3 regions of the Pseudocolwellia sp. G5-9 genome follow, and region 2 is predicted to be linked to each of the others. Evidence: predicted binding sites of a transcription regulator. Region 2 holds the regulator's gene; each other region holds the start of a gene.
What was found. The regulator FliA, encoded in region 2, starts transcription of late flagellar genes. The targets are predictions, from matches to a motif close to CTAAAGNTNNNNNNNNNNNNGCCGATA.

Region 1 (5,000 bases), 1.9 Mb from region 2:
CTAAACGTTAAAACACTGGCAAAACTTTGTGTAAAGAAAATAAAAACTTAGAACAATAAGTAAGTGTTTTATATACTCTATACTGTTAATTATACCCTTACGGATTAAACTATATTTTTATATGTAATATTTGAATTTTACCAACAATCTTACATAAATAAAGTAAAGTCAATAAAATTCAATTCCACAAGCCAATATATAAAAAAACAATATAAATTTAAAACCAATAATTTCAATACATTAGAACACATAAGCGCCTGTGTTTTTAAATTAAACAAGAATGATTTGCGGTAATGCATATTAAAAACACTGGTTTTATATATAAATAAATTTGCAATCATGCTGCATTTGAAATTATAGTGTCGTATACATTTTTTGAGTCATCAACCAACGAAAATTAATGAAAATGAAAAAACAAACGCTAACAACATTTAAAAGTACATTAGCCATAGCAGTAGCTTTAGGTTTAACAGCATGTAGTGCTGACACTAATACAACTAAAAATAATACTTCAGCTGCTTTAGATAACTCAGCTAAACTTGCTGAAATTAAAGCCGTGGCTAATCAAGGCCCTTTCAAAGCAAACTGGGACTCTTTAACTAATTATAAAATTCCAGATTGGTATCAAGATGCTAAGTTTGGCATTTTTATACATTGGGGCGTTTATTCAGTACCTGCTCATAATGGCGAATGGTACCCAAGAAAAATGTATCAAAAGTCAAACGAAGAAAAAACTTACCATGAAGAGAAATTTGGTAACCAAACTGAATTTGGTTATAAAGACTTTATTCCTCAATTTAAAGCTGAAAAATTTAATGCTGACGAATGGTTGAAGATTATTAAAGATTCAGGTGCAAAATATATTGTTCCTGTTGCTGAACATCACGATGGATTTTCAATGTATGACAATTCTTACACCCGTTGGGATTCTGTTGAAATGGGACCTAAACGTGATGTAATTCAAGAATTAAAAGATGCCACAGATAAAACAGATATTCATTTTGGTTTATCAAGCCATAGAGCTGAAAACTGGTGGTTCTATGATGGCGGTAGAGAATTCCCATCAGATGTACAAAACGAAGAGTTTCGTGACTTATACGGTCCAGCGGTTAACAGGAAATCTTCAGAAGATGGTTTAACACCACCTAGCCAAGAATTTATGGACGACTGGTTATTACGTACTGTAGAAATCGTTGATAAATACGAACCTGAACTTATTTGGTTCGATTGGTGGATGGCGTCAAAACCATTTCATGATCACGTAAAGCAGTTTACAAGTTACTACTATAACAAAGGTGTTAACTGGAAAAACATGCCTGCGCTTAACTACAAAGAACATGCAGACATGCGCTCGTTCCCTCCTGGTTCGGCCGTGTTAGATATTGAACGTGGTGGCATGACGGATATTCATCCCCATTTTTGGCAAACAGATACTTCTGTATCTTTATCATCTTGGGGATATGTAACTAACCATAAATATCGCAATGCTAATTCATTAGTAGATGATTTAATGGATATAATTTCTAAAAATGGCTCTTTGTTATTAAACATTGGTCCAAAACCTGATGGAACAATTCCTGAACCAGAAATTGCTTTACTAAAAGAAATTGGTGATTGGTTAGCTGTAAATGGTGAAGCGGTTTATAACACTCGACCTTGGATAACTTACGGTGAAGGTGAAACTTACGTACCAGATGGTAAAAACTCGAATGATGCTGAGAAAAACCGTAAAGACTTTAACAGCAGCGATATTCGTTTTACCCAAAACGAAGGAACTTTATACGCAACAATGTTAGCGTGGCCGGGTGATAATGCGAAGGTAACAATTCGTAGTATTAATTCTAAAAACTATACAGATAAAATCGCTAAAGTTGAATTAATTGGTCATAAAGGTACATTAACGTTTACACAAACAGCTAAAGGTTTAATGGTTAACCTACCCGCAGGTTCTCCTTCTAAGCACGCTCAAGTACTTAAAATAACTAAGGGTTAATATCTTGCTTTAAAAAGAGTATTTAAATGAATACTCTTTTGAGTTTGTTGTACTATAAGTTTACGACTTCCCAAACTTAATGGTGCAACAAGCTCTCCCCTCAGTTTTATTATTAATATACCCGTTATCATTCAAGATGCAGGTTTCAGTGGGAACTAAAAACAATTTATGCACAGATTTCACGTTCCAAACGAAATCTAAGGTCTACATCCATGTAAGAACCTGACTAAAGTTAATAACGCAGTATAAATTGTTTTTAGACCCATCGAAGAAGCGCTTGAGCAAAATAACTTCATCAACAATGCTTTTTATAAGGGAGCAACCATTATTACAAAGCATTCCTTGAATTGATATCGCTCAAGAGCTCTGAAATAGCCTTTTGATTGGTAAAGGGTATATATACAAGCTGCTGGAATAAAAGCAAAATACCCTGTAAATAAATTCGGTTTAATTACTATGGTATATAAACAAAAATCCCTTCTGCAGCCCCCCACTTAAAACTCTATTCTGACTTAAGTACCTATTTTCTATATAAGGTAAACTTCTGTTTCTATAAGCTACAAAGAATAAGTCAGCTTTACAAAAATATAAGATAAAGGTTTTACTGCTTTCCTCAGAACCGATAAGTAAATCGTTTTATCAATAAATTCAGAGGTGTAGTATTCGATATACCTATTTACAACAATATAAATCAAAATAATTTCTTCAGTATAATTAACCAATGATGCTCTGTGCCTGTTGTGCTCCTTGCATTTAATAATCCCAACGAGTAAAAGCCTTTATCAAATAAGGTTAACTAACCTCAACTCGGGTTAATGAATGTTAGAGAATGAATTAAAATACTTATTTATGAGAAACTTAATCTGTATCGTTGTTCTCCTAAGCTATATTAGTCTCTCAACAGTGATATTTTTGTGTATAACAAGGCAAATTTTTCTATCTAATAGTAGTAGCGCAAAAATAGCTTGTTGAGTAACTTTGCTTATCCCGAATTGAGGTTAACTATTGTCAGATGTAGTATCGATGAATTTTTCAGCTAACACCAACCATGCCAAGGACTTTAAGGTAGCTTTAAGGTTCTAATAGTGACAGTATCGATCCATAAGCTTTATTGATCACATACAGTGTTAATAGGTCTGCGAGGGTTTCAATCTGACTGGATTTGAAGTTACTAATAATGCCTAGCGCTGTTTTTATATATTATGCAAAATTATATTTAAAATTTTTAGCTAATTTAATAACTAGCTTTAAATAACCGACTTTTCCAATGTTAAATTTATGCTTTCATTTATAGAGTTTAACCACTCTGCCGCTTTAAAATCTAACCTAGCTGCTTTAAAGTCGTTATCTAATTTTTTACTCTTATACTTTTTCTGGCAATAAAGGCTAGTATTTTCTAGTATATTTTTTGCTATAAATTTTTTGTCGTCTCTAAAGGCAAGAGGGGTTGGATTAATGGCATTGAGTAAACGGAGTTCTGATAAATTATTACCTTGAACTAAGTCAGCTTGGTTATAAGATCCAACTTGCTCTATCTCCTTTAATGATAAAAGCTGCGCTTGAGGTAACTTAAACTGCTTCCTTAAATTATCTTCGTCTGTTTGAGATGTAGCTATTTCTGATTTAGGAAGTGAGAACTGTGCGTGAGCTTGAACATCATCAGTAAGCATCGCCAGTAATAAAGAAAATTGAGACCGTTCTTTTTTATGAACACATTGGTTAAGCTGCTCACCTAACTGCAATTCATTTATTAATATCTCATTTTTTATATTATCTACAAGCAATTAAGCACACCCACAAATCATCTTAATATTTATATCGGCATGTAATAAAAAATAATTAGCAGATTTTATTATTATTTTCGCTGTAAAATACATAACTCAATAGCCGATAGTAATGAAGAACTGCTAAAAATGTTTGAAATAAATAAAGCGACAAAACAAGATAAAAAAGATATTAAACGCTTTTATAAAGACAACAACTACTCAGCGAGTTTTATGGGCTACGATCATACTTATATAATAAAAATGGACAACGTCATCATTGGCAGTGTAATACTTTCTTATATCACTAATAGTAGTCAATATGGATTGTTGCATGCATTATTAATTACTCCCCTTTATAGAGAAAAAGGTTATGCCAAGCTATTAATAGAAACACTACAATGGGAACATAATCATATTATTTGTTTTGCTGATAAAAAGTTATACCGCTTATATAAAGACATAGGTTTTAAAGAAAGTGAATCCCTTGAAATCCCTAGTCATTTTATAGACAGGTATAATTGTTATTTAAAAAAGAATAATGATTTAAAGGTATTTCTAAAAATCAATTATTCCTTAACCAAAATAACTAATTAACCTGAGTTCGGGTTAAGATATAGTTAACTCATTGAAAAGTAATCACTAAAAAATCAGTTCGCTTCTAGCTTGATAATTTTACTTAATTCAAGACAAATTTACGCGTCAATAGCTGGCCTATTGCAAGTGAATTTAACGCAGAAGTTAGTAAAAACAGCTGCTAGAAGAACATTTATTAAGCCGAGTTCGGGTTAATTAATACCAAACGCATTAATGAATTGACCTATTTTATACGAAGAATAAATGGTCAAATACACAGGTTCATCGTTCCAGACGGAACCTAAGCACCAACGTCCTGTAGGCGAGGCATTTATTATAATAGGGAGTGCTCTAATTATTAAATAACAATGTAATACCATTCCATCTTAAGTTTTTCCCACCTTAATCCAATCTCTACTACACATTTTCATGACCCGCTTTGCATCACTCACAAATGAGTTCCATGCATCAGAGCAAGCATCGAGGATGTCATCATAGCCTTGAAAGCACCTATTCGCTAAATGATGTTGGCGCAACCAACTCCAAACTTGCTCTATTGGATTCAACTCAGGTGAATACGGTGGTAATACCAATTAGATCATATAATTAGACTAATTGGTATAAACCTTCGTTGATGTAGTTCGCAACCCAATCATTAACAATTCTTC
Region 2 (5,000 bases):
GATGACGGCGCTGGAATTGAACCTGGTTTGGCTGAGCGATTACAAACTTCATTAATGGAAGGCGCTCAACAACAAGAAATGGCAGGAGACACGCCAGTTCTATTAACCTCAGGTATATTACGAACGGTATTAGCTAAGTTTGTTAAATATACAATTCCAGGGTTAAGAGTTATTTCTTATCAAGAAATACCAGACGATAAACAAATCAAGATTATAAGCGCGATAGGTAATACATAGCATTATTCGCTCGCGATAATAGATAAATAAGGGGTCCATAGTGAAAATTAGACGTTTTGTTGCCGCAGATATGAAGACTGCATTAGCGCAAATTAAAGAAGAGCTAGGTGCGGATGCCGTTATTATGTCGAATAAAAAGGTTGTGGAGGGCGTCGAAATTATGGCGGCTATTGACTATTACCCATCACAAGCCAAAGAGAGTATTGCTCCAGAAGCATCAGTAACAAATAATAATCCTCAAGATTTAAGTAATGATGTTGTGAGTTTAAGTGGACGTTCTGCAACCAAAACTCAACATGTAGAAGAAAGTGTAGACATTGGAGCAGCACCTGTTGATAGTTTATCAGCCTTGTTGAATCGTAAAGTTCAACAAGAAGCTCAAGCGGAGTCTCACGATAATAGCTCAAGAGAAAAAACATCTTCAAGCAATGATATTGAATTACAATTTAAAAATTTCACTGACCGTTTACAACACTCGACTCAGCAAAGAAACGCAGAACAAAATATAGAACAATCAAATACTTCCTCAATGCCGTCATTACAAAAGGACGCTGCTATCGTTAATGATGAAACAAATGATACAGACGTTTTTAATGATCCTTCGGTAACTTCTTTTTCTCATGATAATTCAAATGAATTTGAAACAATGAAAAAAGAAATGCATACCATTAGACACCTTTTAGAACATCAGTTGTCGGGTTTAATGTGGCAAGATATGGCACAAAAGAACCCTCAAAAAGCATTGCTCATAAACAAGCTAGTTGCTTTGGGATTAACAGACCATATGGCAGATCAAATAGCTGGTTTTATTCCTCCTCAACAAAATGAACAAGATGCTTGGGAGCAGGCGAAAAAATTTATAGCACAGCAACTAAATACAACCAATAACGATATTATTCATCATGGCGGTGTTATTTCTTTAGTGGGTCCAACAGGTGTAGGTAAAACTACCACTATTGCTAAATTAGCTGCAAGGTTTGCACAAATTCATGGTGCTGATGAAGTAGTATTAATTTCTACTGATAGTTTTAGGATCGGTGGTTTTGAACAATTAACCACTTACGGACGTATTATTGGTTGCCAAGTTAAGTTGGCTAACGATGCACAAGCATTAGACTCATTACTACAGCAGTTTGGACAAAAGAAACTTATATTAATTGATACTGCGGGTATGGGACAGAGAGACATGCGCTTAGCACAGCATTTAACAGATTTAATTGCCAATGCACGTGTGAGAATTCGTAATTATCTTGTGTTATCAGCCAATACTCAGCAGCGTGTTATGCAAGAAAATGTAGAAAGATTTAAAAAAATTCCATTAGCTGGCTGTATCTATACTAAACTGGATGAGAGTATTAGTATTGGTGAAATTATTTCTACCGCTATTCAAAACGGATTACCTATCGGTTACCTTACCGATGGACAACGAGTTCCTGAAGATATTAAGGTAGCAAATGCTGAAAAATTAGTTGCCTTAGCAGACAAAATGAGTAGTCGAATAAACCACCAACACACTAGTACATGGCGACCAATGCCTAAAAAAGAAGCAAGTGCAGCATAAATTGAATATGTTTAGCAAAACAAGCTAGCTTAAACTAATTAAATTAGTTAAATTGAATAACATTGATAAAAACCGCTTATAACTTCACGAGTTAAGATGTACTAAGCTATAATGTATTTACTTAGCAACATCTTTTCGAAAATAGTGTATGTGTCAGTGACGAGAAGATTTAAATGATAGACCAAGCGAGTGGTTTACGTAAGATGCAAGATTTACAACAAATTAAAGTTATTGCAGTATCAGGTGGTAAAGGTGGCGTAGGTAAAACTAACGTGTCTTTAAACACATCTATAGCATTAGCTCAACTGGGTAAAAAAGTACTTGTTCTAGATGCAGATTTAGGGCTTGCCAATGTTGATGTTATGTTAGGTCTACGTGTTCAACGTAACCTTTCTCATGTGTTGTCTGGTGAATGTGAATTAGACGATATTATCATCGAAGGCCCTGCAGGAATTAAAATTATTCCAGCCACTTCAGGTACTCAATCTATGGTTGATTTAACACCTAGTGAGCATGCAGGATTAATTCGAGCCTTTAGTGATATGCAAACAGAGTTCGATATTCTTATTGTTGATACCGCAGCAGGGATCTCCGACATGGTATTGAGCTTCTGTCGAGCCTCACAAGATATTATGTTAGTAGTATGTGATGAGCCAACGTCAATTACCGATTGTTACGCGTTAATGAAATTATTAAGTCGTGATCATGATGTATTTAAATTTAAGGTTGTTGCTAACATGGTACGAAGCCCTAACGAAGGGCAGCAATTATTTGAAAAACTAGCCAAAGTAAGTGATAGATTTTTAGATGTAGGCTTAGAACTTGTTGGCGTTGTGCCATTTGATGAAAACATACGTAAATCAGGTCGTAAGCAAAAAGCAATTATTGAAGCATTTCCTAATTCACCCGCTTCAATAGGTTTTAAAAACTTAGCAAAAAATATCATGAAATGGCCAATTCCTCACCAACCTTCAGGCCATTTAGAGTTCTTTATTGAACAATTATTAGAACATTAATATGCTAATTATCGCGAGTATATAGTTTGGGAAAAGCAGATGCCTACAGTACTCAAACAGATAAATCTGTTTTAATAGAACAATATACTGTTTTAGTTAAACGTATAGCCTACCATTTACTTGCAAGATTACCTGCAAGTGTACTTGTAGATGATCTTATTCAATCAGGAATGATCGGTCTACTCGAAGCATCAAATAACTTTGACCATACAAAAGGCGCAAGCTTTGAAACATTTGCAGGGATAAGAATTAGAGGTTCCATGTTGGATGAAATTCGACGTGGAGACTGGACTCCTCGCTCTGTTCATAAGAATAGTCGTATGGTGAGTGATGCGATAAAAGAGTTAGAGTCAGAGTTAGGAAGAGATGTAACTGACAAGGAAGTAGCAGATAAACTTGATATTTCTTTAAATGAATACCATCATATTCTTAATGATGTAAGTTCTGGGAAAATAATCGGAATAGATGATTTAGGTGTTAGTGAAGACGCTTTGAATTTAGAAAATAAATCAATAAGTGACGAGCCCTATAATCAAATTGAAGAGATTGTTTTTAAAAGAGCGTTAAGTGAATGTATTTCTACTTTACCTGAACGAGAAAGTTTAGTACTTTCATTGTATTATGATGAAGAACTTAATTTACGCGAGATAGGACAAGTTCTTGATGTAAGCGAGTCAAGAGTAAGTCAAATTCACAGTCAAGCTATGCATCGTTTAAAAGCTCGTATGCATTCTTGGCAAAGTTAAGTAGAATAATAAGTAATTTAAAATTTTTGAATGTTCTCACCGGAGGGTGCCTTGGATAAAAATATGAAAGTTCTTGTAGTTGATGATTTTTCAACGATGAGACGAATAGTGAAAAACTTGTTACGCGATTTAGGTTTTACTAACATTCAAGAAGCTGATGATGGTAGCACCGCTTTACCTATGCTTCAGTCAGGAGAGTTTGATTTTGTTGTAACCGATTGGAATATGCCTGGTATGCAAGGAATAGATTTATTAAAAGCTATTCGAGCAGACGCTAGTTTATCCCATATTCCTGTTTTAATGGTGACAGCTGAAGCGAAAAAAGAGCAAATAGTTATGGCCGCTCAAGCGGGTGTAAATGGCTATATTGTAAAACCTTTCACTGCTGCAACGTTAAAAACTAAACTCGATAAAATATTCGAACGCTTAGGTTAATTGAAAATCTTTCTTTAATACCTAAATAAATAAAGGATATTTTGCATGAGTAGTTTGCCTAAAGTACATGTTTCATTAGAACAAGCTAAATTGTTGGTTGAATATTTAGAAACAGATCAGCAAGACAAGGCTGATGAATTGGTTGCAGATATTCAAAGTCCAATCAATACAGAGCTGTTTGCTGAAATAGGTAAATTAACCCGTCAGTTACATGATTCTTTGAATAATTTTCAAGTTGACTCTCGACTCACTGATTTAGCAAAAGCTGATATACCTGATGCTAAAGAACGACTTAACTATGTTATAGAACGAACGGAAGAAGCTGCAAACAAAACAATGGATGCAGTTGAATCTATTTTTCCTGTGCTTGAGTCATTACAAAATAGAGTCGAAGTGGTTAATCCTTTATGGACAAAACTTATACAAAATAAATTAGAATTACCTGAGTTTAAACAGTTATGTTTAGATATTGATTTGTTATTAAAATCAACAGGAAGTGAAACAGATAAAATTCGTATATTAATGACTGATGTCTTGATGGCGCAAGACTTTCAAGACTTAACAGGCCAAGTTATTCGTAAAGTTATTGATTTAGTAAGGGAAGTTGAAGATGGTTTGATTGGAATGCTAACCGCATTTGGCATGTCTTCAGACTCAATTCAAAATAAAGCTAAACCTTCAGTGGGTGAAAATTTGGTTGAAGGTCCGATTGTAAATAGTAAAGAGCGTGATGACGTTGTTTCAGATCAAGACGATGTTGACGATCTTTTATCAAGTTTAGGGTTTTAAGGAGTTGCTAAATGTCGTTTGAGCAAGATGAAGAGATTTTACAAGATTTTTTAATTGAAGCAGGTGAAATTCTCGAAGCTTTATCTGAACAATTAGTAGAGCTTGAAAATGACCCCGATAATGCTGATTTATTAAATGCAATATTTCGCGGATTTCATACTGTAAAAGGCGGAGCAGGCTTTTTATCGTTAACAGAGCTTGTGGATGTTTGTCATG
Region 3 (5,000 bases), 290 kb from region 2:
GAAAAATTTTAGGTGGTTTATTTGGCTTCATGCTGAGTAAAAATATTTTTGGTGCTTTGCTAGGCGTTTGGATCGGTCATAGCTTTGATAAAGGACGTGGGTTTAATTTTAATAACTTGGCAGGTCAAAGTTTTACAGATGCAGAGCGGCAACAAGCTTTTTTCTCTACAACTTTTTCTGTTATGGGATATGTTGCTAAAGCTAATGGTAGAGTTACTCCTCAAGAAATCGCCTTTGCTACTGCTTACATGGATAAATTGGGCTTAACGGGCGATATTAGGCAACAAGCTCAAGACGCCTTTAGAGACGGAAAAGTTGTCGGTTTTCCTTTAAAAGAACGATTGGATGACTTTACTCACAAATGCGGTAAGCGTCATGACTTACTGCTGATGTTTTTAGAAATTCAAATTCAAGTGGCTTTTGCTGATGGCACATTAGATCAGGAAGAGCGTGAAGCGCTGCACCAAATAGCTAAAATTTTAGGCTTTTCTACCCGAGATTTAGATCGCTTGCTGGAAATGATTATTGCGGGTGACCAATTTAATCAACAAGGCAATAGATCTCCACAATCATCAAAGGTACAACTTAGCAATGCCTATAAAGCACTGGGTTGTACGCCTGAAATGAGCGAACAAGAAATTAAAAAAGCTTACCGTAAACTCATGTCTCAACATCATCCTGATAAGCTGATGGCAAAAGGTTTACCTCCTGAAATGATGGAAATGGCTAAACAAAAAACACAAGATATTCAATCAGCATATGAAGCGGTGACTAAAGCAAGAGGTTAGGAGGAGAATATTTTTATTCTGAATAAATTACCAACCGATTGTTTTTAACCAGCCATTAACTTCAGTTAATAATGTTTGTTCTGGGTAATAGCCCGGAACCATATTGTGTAGATATTTTTGGCGATAATAAACTTTCAATTCCTTTGTAGCGTATTTCTTTCTTAACATGGCATTTTCTAGCACGCTATTACGGTCTTTTTTTAGTATCAAGTCTAAAACAGGCAACTCAGACATCGCTATGTTTTTCGCAAAAGTATCGTTTTCTAATTCAGAATACATGCCTGCACTTAATGTAATCAGTGCTGCGGGTAATAAATCTTGGTTGTTTTTATAAAGATCTATCAGTATCGCTGCTTGGCTTCCTTCTGTGATCACCAAAAAAATACCGGGGTAATTTTTAGCTTTTTCCATTACTGCGGTGACTAAGCTTTTTAATTCATTTTGATAGGGCATAAGCGCCGCTTTATTTTGTTCTATTCTTTCTTCTTTTGTTAATGCTACCGAAGGGTAGTTCATTGGCTTATTAGGTGATTGCACACTGATTGTAGACCAGCCTGCATCGGGAAGATTTTTTCGTAAAAAATTCATGGCTTTTGGATTTGCTACGCCTTGTTGCCAATCAGGTATTAAAATCGCCACGCCTTTATTGTTTTGTGTTGAACTGCTTTCTTCAATAATAATATATTCGCTATCGCCCGCTTTAATTGATTGAGTTTTACTACCGGATAAATAATGGGTGAGATCTTGTTTTTGTTGTTCGAATGAACTGACGGGTTTTACTATTTTTATATCACTACGTTGAATACTTTTTGAGGGCTGCTTTTTATCTTCATCAACCTTTTCTGGTTCAGCGGCTTCTTCTTCCTCGGCAAAATAAAAATACGCTTGTGCGTGGTTATACCCAAGTATATTAGGTATTAAATAGAAAAGGGCAGTAATAAATAAAATACGCAACAACATGAATTCCTAAAGTGAAGAGGTTTACTTATACCTACAAAATGAGCAGGTATAAGTATGTATCGACTTGCTTAGATGATTGTTTAATAAAAAATGAGATAAATAAACTTAGATGAATATAAAACTATAGCTTAAAGCATATACCCGTTACCGATCAAGATGCGTTTTTCAGAGCGCTTGAGCGATATCAATTCAAGGCAGTGCTTTGTAATAATGGTTGTTCCCTTATAAAAAGCATTAACGAAGAAGTGATTTTGCTCAAGCGCTTCTTCGATGGGTCTAAAAACAATTTATGCTTCGTTATTAACTTTAGTAAGGGAATAACCATGACGTAAACTTAATGCCTTGCATACATGGATGTATGTACTTAGATTTCGTCTGGAACATGAAATCTGTGCCTAAATTGTTTTTAGTTCCCACTGAAACCTGCATCTTGAATGATAACGGGTATATAAAGAGGGCTACTCAAACGGGCAATCAGCTAAAAAAGTCATTTCTTCATGCGTTACGGGATGAGAAATACTTAGCATTTGAGCGTGTAAATTTAGTCGGTTAGCCATCGCGAGAGCTTCAGTATGAGCATAAAGTCGGTCTCCTAAAATAGGGTGACCTATTGAAAGCATATGAACTCTTAATTGATGCGAGCGACCTGTAATAGGTGTTAGTTCAACTAAGGTTGAATTGTCGCCATAACTGAGCACTTTGTAATGAGTTAAAGAGGGTTTGCCTCTTTTGTGATCAATCATTTGCTTAGGGCGGTTAGGCCAATCGCAAATAAGCGGCTGGTCGACAGAGCCTTGGGCTTCTTTTACACGGCCAAATACTCTAGCGATATATTTTTTCTTGGTTTTACGTTTTTCAAATTGTTGGCTAATAGCGACATGGGTAGGTTTGTTTAGCGCCATGATGATGATGCCAGACGTTGCCATATCTAACCTATGCACAACAGTAGCGCTAGGTAATACCCGCGCTACTCTGTTTTCTAAACAGTCTTTGTGTTCAGGTAATCGCCCCGGAACGGTTAACAGTCCGCTACCTTTGTTTAAAACAATAAGGTCGTTATCCCTATAAACTATGTGTAAATAGGGATCGAGTGGCGGTTGATAGACAAAGTCAGGGTTAGCACTCATTAATGAGTTACAACAATCAGTCTTATCGCTTCAAACTTCAACTGTGCTTTGTTGATATAGCTTTCAAGCTCAGATTTTTGTAGCTGAATAAAATCTACTTCTTCTTGTCGAACACTCGGATTAATTTTCGCTAACGCGGCTAATCGAGCATGTTCTTTATCTAAATTGTTTCGCATGGTATCAAGCGCATTTTGTTGGATACTAGCAACACTGGTTTCGGCATGTGCTTCAGCTTTAGTCACCAGTGGTGTAATTTGCTGTTTTAACGCCTTAACTAACTGAAGGGCTACTTGTTTTTTGGTTGGGCTAAGTTGTTGATCAAGCACTTCTTCACCCACTTTATCAGCAAGGTTGTTACCATTTTTATCCACTAATACACGTATTGGTGTGGTAGGTAAGTAACGGCCTAATTGTAAGTTGCTTGGCGCTGTTGCTTCAACGGTAAATAAACATTCAACAAAGAAAGTTCCTACAGGTAGCGCTGGATTTTTTAATAAACCAATACACGAATTACCAATTTCGTCAGAAAGCACTAAGTCCATAGCACCACGTACCATAGGATGATCCCAAGTCAGTAATTGATAGTTTTCAGAAACTAGTGCCGTGTCGCGGTTAAACGTAATCGTTGTTCCATCTTCAGGTAAACAAGGGAAGTTGCTGTTCAACATATGTTCAGACGGTTGCAATGCGATAGAGTTATCGGCTTTATCGTCTTGCTGAATACCAAACACATCAAGTACTTGAAACATAAATTGAGGTAATTCAATTTGTTCATCTAGTTTTTCTATTTTCTTCACTAATTCAAGGGCTTTACCTTGGCCTGAAGAATGAAGTTCAAGTAGTTTATCTCTACCGCTTTCTAATTCTTTTTTAATGATCAAATGTTTTTGTTGGCTTGCTTCAATAAGCTGAGCAGACTCGTCTGATTGCCATTGAGCAGATAAAGCTAAGTTTTGTAATTTAGCACCAAATTCTTTAAATATTGCATGGCCAGTAACACAAGTATGTTCAAAAGCATTAAGACCTTGGTGATACCAATTAAATAATAAACTTTGCGGTGAATCTTCAAAGTAAGGTACATGAATACGTATTGTTTGGTTTTGACCTATACGATCTAAACGTCCGATACGTTGTTCAAGTAAATCAGGGTTATTTGGTAAATCGAACAACACCATGTGATGAGCAAATTGGAAGTTACGACCTTCACTACCAATTTCAGAACATAATAATAACTGCGCACTGTCTTCGTCTTGTGCGAAGTAAGCCGCGGCTTTATCACGTTCAAAAATACTTAAACCTTCATGGAATACTGCAGCACGTATGCCTTCTTTAACACGAAGCGCGGTTTCTAAATCGATAGCCGTTTGCGCGTGTGCACAAATAACAAGTAGTTTTTCTTTACCTAAGCTGTCTAATAAATTGATTAAGTAATCAACTCTTGGATCAACGTCATACCAATTATCATGCTGCTCTAAACCAAATAATATTTCTGGAGTAAATACGAATTTACTTTGTGAAAGCTCACGTAAATTGTCAACACTATCACTTAATAACAAATCATTAATAATGGTTTGATATTGCTCTGGCATTGCTAAAGGCGTAGGTAATAATTGTCGTTCAGGAAAGCCCTTAATGGTATTACGCGAGTTTCTAAATAAAATACGACCTGTGCCGTGACGGTCTAATAATTGCGCAAGCACTTGCTGGCGGGCTTCGTCGGCTTCGCTGTCGTCTTCATTAATAATCGCTAATTGCGAGCTAATGTCTGACTCTTTTAATAAGTCAGTCAGTGTATCTAATTGTGTTTGAGTTAGTCGCTCACCTGCTACAAGTGTATTGGCGGCATCAGCTACTTGAGTGTAGTTTTCTTCTTCAGCAATAAATTTTTGATAATCAAAGAAACGATCAGGATCGAGTAAGCGTAAACGAGCAAAGTGACTTTCATGGCCTAATTGATCAGGTGTTGCCGTAAGTAATAATACACCAGGTATTACTTGTGCTAATTGCTCAATACATTGATATTCAATACTTGGAGCGTCTTGTGTCCAATTTAAATGATGAGCTTCATCAACTACCATTAAATCCCAGTCTTCGGCAATAAGTGCTTCATACCATTTTGGATTTT

Region 1: AC0L5Q_RS00845 (VC2046/SO_2500 family protein) is a predicted target of FliA. The motif match lies at 3,810-3,836, and genes of this name have one in related genera.
Region 3: AC0L5Q_RS10405 (DUF3530 family protein) is a predicted target of FliA. The motif match lies at 1,806-1,832, and genes of this name have one in related genera.

The regions. Positions count from the first base shown of each region.
Region 1 covers NZ_CM147893.1:209,868-214,867, reverse strand. The annotation lists gene AC0L5Q_RS00850 (alpha-L-fucosidase) at 401-1,993, shown strand; gene AC0L5Q_RS00845 (VC2046/SO_2500 family protein) at 3,241-3,777, opposite strand; gene AC0L5Q_RS00840 (GNAT family N-acetyltransferase) at 3,907-4,353, shown strand; partial or broken gene AC0L5Q_RS00835 (transposase) at 4,719-4,925, opposite strand; gene AC0L5Q_RS00830 (helix-turn-helix domain-containing protein) at 4,939-5,000, opposite strand, start outside.
Region 2 covers NZ_CM147893.1:2,136,169-2,141,168, reverse strand. The annotation lists gene flhA (flagellar biosynthesis protein FlhA) at 1-237, shown strand, start outside; gene flhF (flagellar biosynthesis protein FlhF) at 278-1,798, shown strand; gene AC0L5Q_RS09175 (MinD/ParA family ATP-binding protein) at 1,972-2,814, shown strand; gene AC0L5Q_RS09170 (RNA polymerase sigma factor FliA) at 2,841-3,560, shown strand; gene cheY (chemotaxis response regulator CheY) at 3,612-3,995, shown strand; gene AC0L5Q_RS09160 (protein phosphatase CheZ) at 4,041-4,784, shown strand; gene AC0L5Q_RS09155 (chemotaxis protein CheA) at 4,796-5,000, shown strand, end outside.
Region 3 covers NZ_CM147893.1:2,426,709-2,431,708, reverse strand. The annotation lists gene djlA (co-chaperone DjlA) at 1-788, shown strand, start outside; gene AC0L5Q_RS10405 (DUF3530 family protein) at 816-1,748, opposite strand; gene rluA (bifunctional tRNA pseudouridine(32) synthase/23S rRNA pseudouridine(746) synthase RluA) at 2,207-2,875, opposite strand; gene rapA (RNA polymerase-associated protein RapA) at 2,875-5,000, opposite strand, start outside.